3 regions of the Pantoea sp. Ae19-2 genome follow, and region 1 is predicted to be linked to each of the others. Evidence: predicted binding sites of a transcription regulator. Region 1 holds the regulator's gene; each other region holds the start of a gene.
What was found. The regulator LexA, encoded in region 1, represses DNA repair genes until DNA is damaged. The targets are predictions, from matches to a motif close to TNCTGTATGTACATACAGNA.

Region 1 (5,389 bases):
AAATTCATTATTGGTTTGCTGCAGTTGGCGACGCTGGTACTCATGGCGTGGGTAGGGATGATTCTGGATCTGAACGGGGCGTTTTACTGGACACTATTGCTGGCTGGCGGGCTGTTTGTTTATCAGCAAAAGCTGATCGCAGAGCGCGATCGCCAGGCCTGTTTCCGCGCTTTTCTGAACAACAACTACGTAGGACTGGTTCTGTTTCTGGGCGTGCTGATGAATACGCCGCCGTTTTCACAGCTTCTTTAAACGCCATTGACAGGACATCACAGCCAGCTTGTGGATTGGAAAGTGGGTCAAAGCGGGTAGTTGCGCCATGCCAGCACGCGGATAAAAAAGGCGACCTCAATGGTCGCCTTTTTCGTTGTCGCTGACTCGTTAATCGTGCGCGACAGCGCTCTCAATGGTCATGCGTACATCGCTGGTAACCAGCTCAGCCAGGATATGCCAGGTCGCCAGCGTCTGCGCCACGTCTGCATCGCCACTGTCGCTGATATAGCCTTCATCACGCAGTGTGAGCACCAGTGAGGAGAACACCGCTTTATCAAAGAACTCCGGCGCGTTGATGCCGTGCAACACGCTCAGACGCTGCGCCAGGGTACGGCTCTCTTTTTCCAGCGTGCCACGGTTGATGGTGGGCTTGGCACTCAGGATGGAGAAAGTAATGGCGTAGCGCTGCAGCGTCTCACGTACACCTGCGGCCAGCAGCTGAAGCGTACGGTAACGCGCGGTATTGAACGACAGCAGGCCCGCTTCAATGGTAATCAGCCCCTGACGCGTCAGTTCCTGGCACAAATCAGTGAGCAACTGCGGCAGTTGGTCATTGCTCCAGCGCAGGAACAGTTCGCTCTTCAGCATGGGGTAAATCAGACTGACCTGACGCAGCAGTTCGGCTTCGCTCAGATTACGGTGCTGCTGCACAATCGCCGCAATCAGCGCTGGCATTACCAGCATATGATGAATGTTATTACGGTAGTAGGTCATCAGCACGGCCTGCTCGCGCGGCAGAATAATGATGTCACCAATACTGTCTTTCTCACTCTCGAACTTGTTCATGCTAAGGGCATGGTCCAGCAAGGCTTCGGCGGACATGTCTGGCAATGTTGCATCCGGTGAGTAGGGCACATTGCGCAGCAACTGGGTGTAGCACTCCAGTTGCTCAATCAGCTGCTCGCGAGTTAGTGAGCGCTGACGTGAAGCAAGCAGGGCGGTCACGCACAGGTTCATGGCATTCGCCGCGCCGGCTTCATTGATTCGCACCATGATGGTGGCCGCGATATCATTCGCCGTTGGGGTTAACCAACCCGGGCGTTGGGCTTCAATGGGATCGATAGAATCCCGCCATTCAGGAACGCGCTTGTTCAGATAATTTATCAGCGGCAGCGGCTCACCAAAATTCACGTATCCCTGGCCGAGGTTACGCAGCTTGCGCAAGCCGCGCACCATCTGCATAAAGCCTTCTTTCTCTTTAACGGCACCGCGCAGTTCTTTCGCGTAGGTTCCCACTTCCATGACGTGTTCATAGCCGATGTAAATAGGCACTAACGTGATAGGGCGCGTACCGCCGCGCAACATGGCCTGCAGCGTCATGGATAACGTCCCGGTTTTAGGATCCAGCAGTCGGCCAGTACGTGAACGGCCGCCTTCAACGAAGTACTCGACGGAATAGCCGCGGGTAAAAAGCTCGCCCAGATATTCGCGGAAAACGGTGGAGTAGAGCTTGTTGCCCTTAAAGGTACGGCGAATAAAGAAGGCACCCAGACGGCGGAAAATCGGCCCGGCAGGCCAGAAATTCAGGTTAATACCGGCGGCGATGTGCGGCGGTACCAGCCCCTGGTGATACAGCACGTAAGACAGCAGCAGGTAATCCATGTGGCTGCGGTGGCAGGGCACATAAACGATCTCGTGTCCGTCCTGCGCCAACTGACGCACGCGCTCACCGCCGTTCACATTGATACCCTGATAGAGGCGGCTCCAGAGCCAGCCCATTACCCGGTCCGTCACGCGAATGGCTTCATAGGAGAAGTTGGCGGCAATCTCTTCCATCATCTCGATGGCGTTCTGCTGCGCTTTCTCATGGGAAATCTTTTTACTGCGTGCTTCGTCTTCTACCGCTTTTTCAATCGCCTTCGATTGCAGCAGGCGGTTGAACAAATCCTGGCGCGCGGGAAGGCGCGGGCCAACAGCCGCCAGACGCTGACGGGCAAAGTGGATACGGGCAACCCGGGCCAGTTTCTGGGCGATGGATTTATCCGTGCCGTGCTCAGTCGCCATACGACGCAGAGAGACGGTCGGTGAGAAGCGCACAAAACTGTCACGTCCATGCCAGAGCACGGCAAAGAATTTTTGTACGCCGTTAAGCAAGCGCAAATGCGGTGGATTGTCTTCACCCTGCACTTCCCGGCCAGGTGCACGACCAAACATAACTGAAACCGGTAACATCTGAATATCAAGCTCAGGATTACTGCGGTGCAGATCAAGATATTCGTGGAAGATTTTTACCGACTCGACGCTGGGCACGAAATAGGGGAACACGCGCGGACCGTCGTGAATAAAGACATGGCGCGGCAACAGGGCCCCGTCAATCTCCAGTGGTGAGAGCGGATCGGGCAGATCGTGCCGGATGCACTGCGCACGCAAAGTGAGGAGATCGGCCTTTGAATCATAAGGCAGGACATACATAATAGGCCGGGTAGGATCCAGCCCATGTTCGGATACGGGATCGGCCGGAATGGCCTTACTCTTTACCAGAAACGAAAGGGGTAAATTCAGTAATTTATAAAAAAGTATACGCCAACCTGACATAGACAATATGAAGCCTCTTGTTAGCAAAGCGGCGCAAGCTTATCAGAAAGCGCAGCAAAAATCTGTGACAGCGACAATTGTGCGCTGCCCAATATTGACGTCAATCCTTTGAAAAGAGTTCCTTTATTATGACAAATAATGCCACCGGCCTTAACCGTATTGTGAAAGCGGCCGGCTATTCATGGCAAGGTCTGCGTGCTGCCTGGCAGCACGAAGCCGCTTTTCGTCAGGAAGCGGTTGCCGCAGTGGTGGCGATTATCCTGGCCTGCTGGCTGGATGTCGATACTGTTTCGCGCATCCTGATGATTGGTTCTGTCGTGCTGGTGATTATTGTCGAAGTCCTGAACAGCGCGATAGAAGCCGTGGTAGACCGCACAGGCCAAGAGCGTCATCCGCTTGCCGGGCGGGCAAAAGACATGGGATCCGCTGCCGTTTTTATCGCAATATTACTGGCCCTTTTTGTCTGGGGAACGCTGCTTTGGTCGCATTTGCGATAAGCGTTCCATCTCGGCTCAAATAACTGATTTTGACCTGAGTTTTGGTTTCCATTTCACCAATACCTGTATATACTCACAGCGACTGTATAAACAACCAGGGGGCGGGATGAAAGCATTAACCAGCAGGCAGCAACAGGTCTACGACTTGATTCGCGACCACATTAATCAAACAGGCATGCCGCCAACGCGTGCAGAAATTGCTGCACAACTCGGTTTTCGTTCGCCCAATGCGGCCGAAGAACACCTGAAAGCACTGGCGCGTAAAGGCGTGATTGAAATTGTCTCTGGTGCGTCCCGCGGTATCCGTTTGTTAATGGAAGAAGAGCCATCAGAGGGCCTGCCGCTGATCGGTCGTGTTGCCGCCGGTGAGCCATTACTGGCCCAGGAACACATTGAAACGCATTACAAAGTGGATCCCGACATGTTCAAGCCTTCAGCGGATTTCCTGCTGCGCGTAAGCGGTATGTCAATGAAAGACATCGGCATCATGGATGGCGATCTGCTGGCCGTACACAAAACGCAGGACGTGCGCAATGGTCAGGTTGTGGTGGCGCGCATCGATGACGAAGTCACGGTAAAACGCTGGAAAAAGCAGGGTTCTGTGGTGCATCTCTTACCTGAAAACAATGATTTCGAGCCTATCGTTGTTGACACCCGTGCCCAGTCACTGACCGTTGAAGGTCTGGCCGTGGGCATTGTGCGTAACGGTGAGTGGCTGTAAAACCGGTTAAGATTGTCGGCTTTCGTCAATCTTACTATTCCCCTGCTTGTCCTTACTTTTCCGCTGTGGGTTGACCTGAAACCCCGGCGGTTCATCGCACGGATTCACGAATGCGCTTTCTGACGGCTACCGATAAAAAACTGTGGCGGTTAGCGCTGCCCATGATCCTGTCAAATATTACGGTTCCTTTGCTCGGCTTGGTCGATACGGCCGTTATTGGCCATCTCGACAGTCCGATCTATCTGGGCGGCGTCGCCGTAGGCACGACCGTCACCAGCTTTGTCTTCATGTTGCTGCTTTTTCTACGCATGAGCACTACGGGCTTAACGGCACAGGCATTCGGTGCGGGCGATAAGACCGCGCTGGCGCGTGCGCTGACACAGCCACTGATCATCGCCCTGGTGGTCGGCATCCTGTTTATCTTCCTCCGCTATCCCGTCACCGCATTGGCGACCCGCTTTGTCGGTGGGGATCCGTCGGTGCTGGAACAGGCTGCCCTGTTTATTCATATTCGCTGGCTCAGCGCGCCCGCAACGCTGGCTAACCTGGTAATCCTGGGCTGGCTGCTGGGCGTTCAGTATGCCCGGGCACCCGTCATCCTGCTGGTGGTGGGGAATGTCATCAATATCCTGTTAGATCTTTGGTTGGTTCTGGGCCTGCACTGGGGCGTGGCCGGTGCTGCCACCGCCACCGCGCTGGCAGAATACGCGACGTTGCTGGTCGGTATGGCAATGGTGTGGCGCGTATTAAGGCTCCGTGGTATCAGGTTTGATATGCTCGCCCGCAGCTGGCGTGGCGATATTCACCGCCTTCTTCGCCTTAACCGCGATATCTTACTGCGCTCATTGCTCTTGCAGCTCTGCTTTGCCTCGCTGACCGTACTGGGTGCCCGTATTGGCCCGGATGTGGTAGCGGTAAATGCTATCCTTCTGATGTTTATCACTTTTACCGCTTATGCCCTGGACGGCTTTGCCTATGCCGTCGAGGCCTTTGCTGGCGAAGCACACGGGGCAAAAGACGGTAGCCGACTGCAGCAGGTATGGTTGTCTGCCTGTCGCCAGGCCCTGTTAGTGGCGCTGTTTTTCTCGCTGGCCTATGCTTTTTTTGGCTATCAGATCGTGACTTTGCTGACTTCTATTCGTGCACTGCAAGAGGCGGCCGATAGTTTTCTGATTTGGCAGATGGTGTTACCGCTGATCGGCGTCTGGTGCTATCTACTGGATGGCATGTTTATTGGCGCAACGCGGGGCAGAGAAATGCGTAACAGCATGGCAGTGGCTGCGCTGGGTTACTTCCTGACGCTCACGACACTGCCTTGGCTGGGCAACCATGGTTTGTGGCTGGCTATCGCCGTTTTCCTGGC
Region 2 (5,389 bases), 1.6 Mb from region 1:
AATTTGGTGACGCCGATATTACCCAACGCCACGAGCTCCCCGGTGGCGATGTGCATCCCGCCTGGCTGATTCGCTATGGTGAGCAGGATGTCTTTGTCAAATGCAACAGCCGCGATAAGGTTTCGCTGTTCAGTTGGGAAGCCGATCAACTCGCCCTGCTGCGCCGTACGCAGACCGTCCGGGTCCCTGAGGTCTACGGGGTGGGCAGCGATCGCGACTACAGCTTTCTGCTGCTGGAATACATCAAGCCTCAGCCTCTCGATGCGCACAGCGCACTGCAGCTGGGCCAGCAATTGGCACATCTGCATCAGTGGAGCGAACAACCGCAGTTTGGTCTTGATTTCGATAACAACCTGACCACCACACCTCAGCCAAACAGTTGGCTACGGCGCTGGTCAGTCTTTTTTGCAGAGCAGCGTATCGGCTGGCAGCTGCAAATTGCCGCCGAGAAAGGCATTCTCTACGGCAATGCCGAGCTGATTGTCGACCGTGTGCAGCGCACCCTGGCCTCCCATCACCCGCAACCTTCCCTGCTGCATGGCGATCTGTGGCCCGCCAACTGCGCAGCCAGCCAGAACGGGCCATGGATTTTTGATCCGGCCTGTTACTGGGGCGACAGAGAATGTGATCTGGCGATGCTGAGCTGGTTTAACGATCTGCCCAGAGAAATCTTCGACGGCTATAATCAGGTTTGGCCACTGCCGGATGGCTTCTCACAGCGCCAGCCGGTTTATCAGCTTTATTATCTGCTAAACCGGGCCAACGTGTTCGGCGGCAACTGGCTGGGGGCCGCGCAGTTTGCCGTAGGTCAGTTACTGGACGACGACGCGCTGGCGGCCGGCCAGGCTAAACCGGCCTGGCCGGTTAGAGAAAACCGAGTAACGAAAGCAGAAAATATCCGGCGATAACAATCACGATGGGCAAAATATAGAGCGGGAAAATCTGCAGAAAAATGGTGTGACGAGGAATGCGCACCTTCTCTTCCACCTGCTGACGCGTGCGCCCTTCGCTGCCTTTCGCCTGTTCGAGGATCATCTGGTCTTCAATGCCTTCGCGGACATGGCGAACCTGCCTCCCCATACGCGCACCTGACGCTTCCAGGGCCAGCCCGATGAAGATCAGAATATAGATTAGCCAGAACCCCAGGTTCATCTGGCCGTTAAACTCCGGCACGGGCGAGTTGTGCCAGAAAACGTTCAAAAACGGCGTGTTAAAACGAATCATATCGACCATGACATGAATAAAATCGAGCATCACGGCATCAATGCCGGGTTTCTTTTCACTGTGTTTAAAGAGAAAACTCAGCAGTGAGATGATCGTGGAGAGCAACGCCAGTAAAAAAACTATCCAGCCGACAACGCGTTTAAGGATGGCAATACGGCCAGCCTGTTGATAGGTCATGATATCTCCTGAACCCAAAATCCTGTTAGCCTTCAGTCTAACCTGCCCTTAGGGAATTTTCCCAAAAAAAAGAGCAGGCTGCGCCCGGCAAGGCTCTCGTTAACCCCCCGCCTGCGTTCGTGGTAAGGTAGCGGGATTATTTACAGGGGAGCGCCTTATGTCTTACCACCGCCCGGTTTACGCTGCTTTATTTGATATGGATGGATTACTGATTGATTCGGAACCGCTCTGGGATCGGGCCGAAATGGATATCTTTTCCACCCTGGACGTTGATTTAACGCGCCGTCATACGCTGCCCGATACGCTCGGGCTTCGCATCGATCAAACCGTGCGCATGTGGTATGAAACGCTGCCCTGGACCGGTCCGTCGCAGCAGGAGATTACCCAGCGCATTATTACCCGCGTGATGGAACTGATTGCGACAGAACGCCCTCTGCTGCCCGGTGTTGAATCGGCCCTGAGGTTATGTAAGCAGCAGGGGCTGAAAACCGGCCTGGTCTCGGCCTCGCCGCTGTTTATGCTGGAAGCCGTGCTGGAGATGTTCAACCTGCGGCCCTGGTTTGACGTGCTGTCTTCGGCGGAGAACCTGCCTTACAGCAAGCCGCACCCTCAGGTGTACGTTAATGCGGCGGAGGCGCTGGGCATCGATCCGTTAAACTGCGTCGCGCTGGAAGACTCCGTTAACGGAATGGTGGCGAGCAAAGCGGCACGGATGCGCGCCATCGTCGTGCCGGCTGCCGTCCATCAGGAAGATGCTCGTTGGGCACTGGCCGATGTTAAACTCGGCAATCTGACACAGCTGATGCCCGCCCACTTACTGGGGTAATCGTGCCTGTGTTGTAACCTGTTGCACAGGCTTAAAAAATTAACGCTTCGTTACAGCGTCACAGGTTCTCATTTACTGGATAAATCCCTATACTGGATGCATCGACAGTTTTTGCAGCCAGGTTTTATCATGACGGCCGAGGGCCATATCTTTTTTGCGGTTGCCAGCGCTATTTTTGCCAAACGGGCCGAACTCACGCCGGTGATGGCGCACGCAGACTGGTGGCATTTGATCCCGGCCACGTTACTGACCTGCCTGCTTCCCGATATCGATCATCCCAAATCTCTGTTAGGACAGCGGCTTCGCTGGCTGTCCCACCCTATTGCGCGGGCCTTTGGTCACCGGGGATTTACCCACAGCCTGCTTGCGGTGGCGGCCAGCCTGTGGCTGTTTCAGATTAACGTCCCGAAAAGCTGGCCCCTCCCGGCCGATGTATTGCAGGGCATGACGCTCGGTTATCTGAGCCATATTGTGGCGGATATGCTCACTCCCGCTGGCGTTCCACTACTCTGGCCCTGCCGCTGGCGTTTTCGCCTGCCGGTACTGAATAGCCAGAAAGGCAATCAACTGGAGCGAGCGCTCTGTTTATGCCTGATCGGTTACGCTCTGTGGTTCCCGGTAGGGATGCCTTCATTTGGCGAAAATGGCTGGCCCGCCCAGGTATTCGACACCTTACAAAATGGCGTTAGCCGTCTCATTTCTGCGCAATCTGAGCGTTAATTGCCCGGGAAAAGGGTAAGGTTATAAGCTATTCCATTTGGATATAAGATCGCGCGATTTCTAACTGTTACCATTTCTGGATACGTATCTTTACGATCAAACCTCTGCTGCTCTCCTGACCAGGGAATGCTGCATTACATCGGAGTTGCTATGGATATTCCTCTTACGCTTAACGTCGTGGCATTTGTGCTGCTACTGCTTTTGCTGTCGCGCCTTGGCCGGGCAAACTGGAGCCTGTCGAAAAAGGTTCTGACTGGCCTGGTGCTGGGTGTAGTTTTTGGCCTCGCGCTTCAGCTGATTTATGGCGGCAACAGCGATATCGTTAAAGCCTCTATCGGCTGGTTTAACATCGTGGGTAACGGTTATGTTCAGCTGTTACAGATGATTGTGATGCCGCTGGTGTTCGTGTCGATTCTCAGCGCCGTGGCCCGCCTGCACAATGCCTCCTCACTGGGAAAAATCAGTTTTCTGACCATCGGCGTACTGCTGTTTACAACGGCAATTTCTGCCCTGATCGGCGTTTTTGTCACCGGCCTGTTTCACCTTAACGCGACCGGTCTGGTACAGGGCGCCCAGGAAACGGCTCGCCTGAGCGCGATTCAGAGCAACTACGTTGGTAAAGTCGCTGATTTGACAGTGCCTCAGTTAATCCTGTCATTCATTCCTAAAAACCCGTTTGCCGACTTAACCGGTGCCAGCCCGACGTCCATCATCAGCGTGGTCATCTTCGCCGCGTTCCTGGGTGTGGCTGCCCTGCAGTTGCACAAGGATGATGAGGTAAAAGGCCAGCGGGTACTGACCGCCATTGATACGCTGCAGTCGTGGGTGATGAAGCTGGTTCGCCTGATTATGAAGCTGACACCTTATGGTGTGCTGGCGCTGATGACCAAAGTCGTTGCCGGCTCCAACGTGCAGGACATCATCAAGCTGGGCAGCTTTGTTGTGGCATCCTATTTGGGCCTGACCCTTATGTTTGTGGTTCATGCGCTGCTCCTGTCGGTCAACGGCATCAATCCTATGCGCTTCTTCCGCAAAGTGTGGCCGGTATTGACCTTTGCCTTTACCAGCCGCTCCAGCGCCGCCAGCATTCCACTGAACGTGGAGGCGCAAACCCGCCGCCTTGGCGTACCTGAATCGATTGCCAGCTTCTCGGCCTCATTTGGTGCCACCATTGGACAGAACGGCTGTGCCGGTCTTTATCCGACGATGCTGGCAGTGATGGTCGCCCCGACGGTCGGCATCAATCCTTTTGATCCGCTGTGGATTGCCACGCTGGTCGGCATTGTGACATTGAGTTCAGCAGGCGTAGCCGGTGTCGGCGGCGGAGCGACCTTTGCCGCGCTGATCGTCCTGCCTGCGATGGGGCTGCCGGTCACGCTGGTCGCGCTGCTGATTTCCATTGAGCCTCTGATTGACATGGGACGAACCGCGTTAAACGTCAATGGCTCAATGACCGCAGGATCGCTTACCAGTCGCTGGCTGGGCCTGACCGATAAACGCGTTTTAGAGCGCAGCGAACACAGTGAATTAGAGCACAGCTAATCACGCCAGACCTGGCGTCCACCGCCAGGTCTTTCTCTCTGTTTTTGTCTTATCTTCTCCTTATTTCTTCATCATCATCCTGTTCCCGTTAAGAAAACGTTAAGCGTGGTAAACGGGCAATAATGCACAGCATTTCCCCTTGTCTTTACGCAGCAAAAAGAGAATTCTGCAGGTAATAACTGCAGGAGAATGCTAATGAAAACGGTTATCGCCTCATTACTGGCGCTAGCAATTGTCGCGCCCACTCACGCGTTTGCTCGTCCCGGCGACTGGGGCCCGGGTCCACACTGGCGACCCGGCCCAGGTTGGCATGGTCCGGCACCGCGCTGGCACGGCCCCGATCACTTCCATGTTCTGCCGCTGGCCGCAACGGCGGTATTGATTGGCGGATTAACGTATTACCTGCTTAACGGCAGTTATTATCAGCGTCACGGAGAAGAGTACGTGGTGGTTGAGCCGCCTGTGCAAACCTACGAAACGGGCATGAGAGTGCTGGATTTTAACGGCAGGCGCTTTTATGTGCAGGACGGGCACTACTATCAGCGGGAAATTAACGGCAGCTACATTGAAGTGCCCCGACCGGCAGGATTGTAGCTATAAAAAAAACGGCTCACCCAATGGCGAGCCGTTTCTTATTTAAAGCGGCTAATTACTGCTTAACCTGCGGGTCTGTGTCGTATTCAGCACAGCTCTGGAAGCCGTAGTTCATCACGCGGCCTACATCGTTGTAGCTGACGAAATAGGTTTGGGCTTTACCGTCACGCTCGCCGATAACGTAGGTCTGGCAGGTACCACGTGCATGCACCATGGTGATTTCAGTGGAAGCTGGGCCAGCAATCTGGCGTACCTGCTCGCGGGTCATGCCTTTTTTGACGTCCTTAACCACCGGCTTAGTCACGT
Region 3 (5,389 bases), 2.3 Mb from region 1:
CAAACACCACTGCAATAGCAGCGGCGGCGGCGACGATTAAAGGTATGCGTGGATTAGCACGCAGGCGAGCGAGAAGGTCACCGAAGCCTTTCTTGTCTTGATCTTGTGTGGCGGCTGCACTCGCATTCATGACCGATTCCTGCCTGACGTAATTGACCGGGTTAGTTGTGATGGCAAAACAGACTCCCTGACCTGCATAAATAAAATTTCCACTTCAATGCCTGGCATTATTTGATGAAACGCAAAATTCGATGGGTGAATAAGCCACGGTTTTTAGCGCCATTTAGGGGCTTTGTCTTATTGACAATGTGTTAACTTCTCCGCACATCAAAAATCTTCATCTCTTTTCAGTGAGGTAACAGCCATGTCAGTGCAGGCAATCGAGGGTGTTTTACAGCAGTTACAGATGACGTCGCTCCAGGCCAACAACAAGAGTAACGACGTCACCAGCCATATCGACTTCGGTGCGACCATGAAGGCCGCGCTGGATAAAATCAGCGAAACGCAGACGTCTGCACGCACCCAGGCGCAGGATTTCGAGATGGGTAAGCCCGGGATCGCGCTGAATGATGTGATGGTCGATCTGCAAAAATCATCCATCTCGATGCAGATGGGGATTCAGGTCAGGAACAAGCTGGTTTCGGCTTATACCGACATCATGAATATGCAGGTGTAGTCACGTCACTGACGGGGGAATATCAGGTTCGTGCAAGGTGGACTTTGGGTTGTGGTAGAGCCAGGGCAGAGTGCGTGTTTGTGATAGGGCATCCAGCGCTGCTTTTTCTTATCCTTATTCCTTATCCACGCCGTCATACACCTGATAACCCCTCAGTGAAGGAGTTTGCCGCGTCTGACTGGCAAACAAGTTCAAAAGTGTAAATCGATAAAAACAGACTGACCGCCCCTTATACTGGCCACTAAGCCGGTTAACTCACGTCTGACAACCCGCCAAACGTACGCCTTAAAATTTATTGCCTCCGTAAGAGATAACCTTTATTTACATCACCGGTGTTATCGCAAAAAAAGAATTTTTATCCTGACTGGAATTAACGCGCCTGAGTGAAAACAATTATCCTTCACAGGGTTTTGTTTAATTTTCATTTAACTTCCAAACTATTTTTCAAGAGTGTTGCCGCGGTGTCTCGAACAGCAATATAAGGTTTTCTTCAGTTTCAATCCGATGATATCGCTGATAAAAGAAAGATATTTTTCGATAATAAATAAGAAGGGTCGCGGCGGTACGAATGAAAGATGGCTTTGTTTATCTAAACTCCTTTCGATAAAAACGCCGTGTTAATGTGGGTGGCGCTATAGAGGTAAGGCTGTGAACATGTTGCCTCATCCCGCAGTGAAGGCACCTCTGGCAGGGCGTGAGCAGCAAGCCAGGCAAGGCCTGTCAGCATAAAGTGAGAATGAGCAGGTTTATAAGAAATAATATCTGATTAAAAGATTTAACTTTTTAAAAAAAGTGCTCCGCGTTAATGTAATATCCTTGTTTACCCATCCTTTGGTTAAAATGAAATACTTAATTCAAACTCTGCTCGCTAACTCAAATAGCGGTGGGCAGATTAAATATGAGATTTATTCTGACGTTCAAGGCTCTGACTCTTTAAGCAAGATCCCTGAAGGCACATGCAGGGTGATTTCATATAAGCTGGTCAAGGGCTCTATTCAGTTACTGGATGACGATCTGGATTTGCAGGCGTTATTTGATGCTAACCGACCGGCGCAGGGCGTGTTTTATCCAGATGGGCCTCACCGGGTTAATCTTGAGATGCTGGTGGACTACCTTCATAAACAATCCTGAGTGACGGCGAGCCGTATTTACTTAAAAAGGCGTGATGGCATGTTAACGGGATGCAAACACATCGTTGCGCTGTTTTTTGGCTTTGTAATCTAAATTGCATGCCTCACTCTTCATGCATTTCCTGGCGATAAGGATTACGTCAGGCGAAGTTAAAAATGATACAGGTCTGTTACTGCAGGGACGATACGGATGTAAATATAGGGTATTCGATGACGTGCTTTTTAATGATGAGGCATTGATTGAGCAGGTAAAAGCATGCCCCGGCGCGGAACATGCTCGCGATAAAACCACTCAGGACGCTTTAAAAGGGTCTTTTTTATCATCCTGACTGTCATCATTTTTTCTCGGGACTTCCCCGTGATCCTTAGGTGCATCCTTAGCGGGATGATCGTCTTCCTCATAGGCATTGCCTGCATGAGGTGCCGCTTCGGGTAAACCTTTGCTGACATCGCCCTCATGTTTACGCTGTTCGTTACTGTGATGTGTATGCATGCTTCGCTCCTTTTTGAGTCTGTTAAGTCTAGTCCAGCTAAACCAGACCGTCACAATTCCCCTCAATCAGTGGGGCTCGCTCAAAAATGGGCACCCTTACTTATAGCGACTAAGCTTACGCATTGACGCTTTGCTTTCATGGTGCTTACTCATCCTACCGTTTTCCGCTCATGTCACTCACGCTAGTGAGTTCCGATTATTCCTAATGCAAAGTCGCTATATTGTTCTACCTTTAAATCTCCAGGCGACATTTTCATTGGATAAACAACCATAAGGAAACACAGCATGACTGATTCAATCGAAACCAAAAGCAAAACAGATTATCTGCGTGACGTGGCATCTCAGCTGAAAGAAATGCGTCACTATGCACAGACGAACACTGAGACGCTTTCTGCACATTGGTTAGCCTTTGACGCCGGCGAGTATAAAGATGAAGGAAACGCAGCCCGCATTGACGCGCTGCTGAACAAACAGGGTACGTTACTGGAAGATCTGGAGACGGCCATTCAGGATATCGAAATCGAAATTAACCACAGCGAGCAGGAGAGTTAAGCCATCCCCCGCTGACTGAGGCGGTGGCGGTTAACGGATTAATCAGCCACCAGCCAGAATTCTGCTTCATCAAACATCTCTTCCACGAGGCGCGCTATTGTCGCCTTCTCGTTCTTACTGAGATCGGTCTCTATCGCATTCCGCTCCATAGGCTTGACCTTAACCTCAATGTCAGGGAACACGCGATGCACCCGTTTCTCTAGTTCTGCTAAAATCATCTCACGCGCTCCTGGCAGGCCCGCGACATTACGTTTATCGTAAATTAACTCTACAAACATGTTAACAATCCCTTAAGGGCAAAATCGCCTCGCCATTTTACTGTAAATAAAAACAGTATCAAGCTGATGTTTATCTTAATTCGTTTTTTCCGCGTCGCGTAGAAAAGCACCGTCATCTGGTTTACTCTGAGTGCGTTCACAACACTAAGTGCGCTCACTCACCAGGAGAAGTGCAATGCGACAATTGGTTATAGATATTCTGCTCAAACTAGCAAAAATGGATGTCGACGCTAAGGAACTGACTGCGCAGATAGAAGCACAGTCATTGTTGGTGGCAGCTTTATTGGTCCAGGCGAAACAAGATAACGCATTAACCATCTCCGAAACGGTTCAGGATGCGATAGTGACGGCTTCACGTTCATCATCTGAATTTATGCAGTCGGATATTGATTTACTGCTTACTCACATTAACCGGCTGCTGGCCGTCGCTAAGTATGTTGAAGTGAGAGGCAAAATGGCGCAGGAAGAGTAATGGCAAACGCTGGCGATAAGTGTGTTGTCTGTCGCCAGCGACGCCGTAAAAAGGAGAGGCTCAGCGAACCCATCCTGATCATTAACAGGGCGACGAGATCCGCGGTATTTTCATTGTCCCGTTAAGACCTGCTCACTACAGTTCATTTTTAATACAGAATTCTTCCCAGCTCATTCCCAGTGATTCCGCATGCGATCTGAGATAACGTTCTATGGCCTCGGCAGCGACGGCTTTATCCGGTTCAGCCAGCTGGATCGAGAAAATCATACCATCAAGGTTCTTCTGGCGTAAAAAAGCCGCGTAGATGCGTTCAGCATGCCATTCACGTAGTTCACGCAGTGACATATTGGCGGCGCGGGCATCGCTTTCTGTGAGTTCGTCTAATGCTGCCTGGAAATCCGCGTGGGCGGTAAAAAACAGGGCGCGAGCCTCGGCGTAATAAGCTTCTGGAGTTTTCATTGCAGGTTTCCTGATAGGTAGTGCAGGGCGACAGTGTAGCCTGTTGCGTCTGGCTTGTCAGGCTAAGTGGGGCAGGATGAAAAACGGTCAGTTCGCGGTGCTGATATTGATAAATGTTGCCCGTGCGCGATGAAAGCGTCATAAAATGCAGTTTTACGCTTAGGGCAGCATTCAGATAGCTTGCGCACCTTACCGTAAAAATTATAACGTAGCCGCCATTGACCGGATTTTAGGGATTAAAAAATGAAAAACTGGATGCTGATTGCCACTCTGGCGCTGAGTGGCTGCGCACAAATCAATAGTTATGAGAGTGCGGTGCAAACGCCTGCTCCGGCAAATTTGCAGGGTAACTGGCAGACAGTAGGGCCACAAAGCGATCTGATTAGCGATAAGGCGATTGCCAGTCTGATCGTCAATGCCGATGGCAGCACTCTGGATTGCCGCCAGTGGCAGCGTGTCATTGCAAAACCAGGCAAGCTGACCCAACTCAATGGCGATTATGTCAATGTGACGCGTCAGGTGCGGGTGATGACGCTGGACGTCGATAACGGTGAGCTGGAATACGATGGTCTTACCCTGCGCAAGGTCGAAAAGCCGACCGTTGAATGCCAGAAAGCAGAGCAGGAAGTGGCAAAACAGCCTAATGCCGACGTTATTCAAAATATCGAGCCTGAAATTATGCGGCCGGCATTAGCAAAATAATTGGCTGAATGCGGTCCAGAGACCGCACTCAGCATAGTCTCACGGGTGAATCAGTCAATCTGGTGGCGTTGGCAACCTCTGTTTATGCTTCAACAACCCAGACGCTCACGCTGCCACCATTACAGCTAAACAGCGCGCTGCCATTATCATCGGTGGTAATGGTCTCTGACTTATGCCCAAGATAGTCACGCCACACTTTTCCGGCATAGCCTTCACCCATCGCAATGTGTTTTTCTCCCGCCTCACCGTTTGACATGATCACCACGCAACCGGGCTTTTCCGCCGTGCCGCTTCGGCTAAAGGCTACACAGTTTGGATGATCGAAATAATCGGTTTGTGCGCCCCAGCCAAATAGCTGGCGGGCTCGGATCAGACCTTCGAGTTCGGGAATAACGGGCATATCGACCTGGTGAACGTCGCCATCACCGCCCTCATCCTGATAGCTGGCACCGAAAAGATCGGGATAGAACACTGTCGGTACACCTTGCTCACGTAACAGAATAAGCGCGTAAGCGAGCGGTTTAAACCAGGCTTCAACAGGGGCTTCCAGCGACTGTAACGGTTGCGTATCGTGGTTTGCGACGATGGTTACGGCATGCCAGGGATCGGCCAGAACCAGTGAGTTAT

Region 2: a site for LexA is predicted at 2,318-2,337, ahead of AAIE03_RS09185 (metal-dependent hydrolase). Genes of this name have one in related genera too.
Region 3: a site for LexA is predicted at 3,168-3,187, ahead of AAIE03_RS06045 (DinI-like family protein). Genes of this name have one in related genera too.

Annotation. Positions count from the first base shown of each region.
Region 1 covers NZ_JBCHWE010000001.1:3,638,712-3,644,100, reverse strand. Annotated here, with positions in the region: gene ubiA (4-hydroxybenzoate octaprenyltransferase) at 1-252, shown strand, start outside; gene plsB (glycerol-3-phosphate 1-O-acyltransferase PlsB) at 382-2,808, opposite strand; gene AAIE03_RS16750 (diacylglycerol kinase) at 2,937-3,305, shown strand; gene lexA (transcriptional repressor LexA) at 3,412-4,026, shown strand; gene dinF (MATE family efflux transporter DinF) at 4,137-5,389, shown strand, end outside.
Region 2 covers NZ_JBCHWE010000001.1:1,989,630-1,995,018, forward strand. Annotated here, with positions in the region: gene AAIE03_RS09170 (fructosamine kinase family protein) at 1-908, shown strand, start outside; gene AAIE03_RS09175 (YniB family protein) at 865-1,401, opposite strand; gene hxpB (hexitol phosphatase HxpB) at 1,559-2,227, shown strand; gene AAIE03_RS09185 (metal-dependent hydrolase) at 2,357-2,947, shown strand; gene AAIE03_RS09190 (L-cystine transporter) at 3,098-4,489, shown strand; gene AAIE03_RS09195 (DUF6515 family protein) at 4,685-5,083, shown strand; gene osmE (osmotically-inducible lipoprotein OsmE) at 5,139-5,389, opposite strand, start outside.
Region 3 covers NZ_JBCHWE010000001.1:1,306,625-1,312,013, forward strand. Annotated here, with positions in the region: gene fliF (flagellar basal-body MS-ring/collar protein FliF) at 1-130, opposite strand, end outside; gene fliE (flagellar hook-basal body complex protein FliE) at 365-676, shown strand; gene AAIE03_RS06030 (hypothetical protein) at 1,640-1,807, shown strand; gene AAIE03_RS06035 (hypothetical protein) at 2,099-2,299, opposite strand; gene AAIE03_RS06040 (hypothetical protein) at 2,585-2,851, shown strand; gene AAIE03_RS06045 (DinI-like family protein) at 2,890-3,129, opposite strand; gene iraP (anti-adapter protein IraP) at 3,305-3,601, shown strand; gene AAIE03_RS06055 (DUF6388 family protein) at 3,737-4,060, opposite strand; gene yedD (lipoprotein YedD) at 4,304-4,762, shown strand; gene amyA (alpha-amylase) at 4,845-5,389, opposite strand, start outside.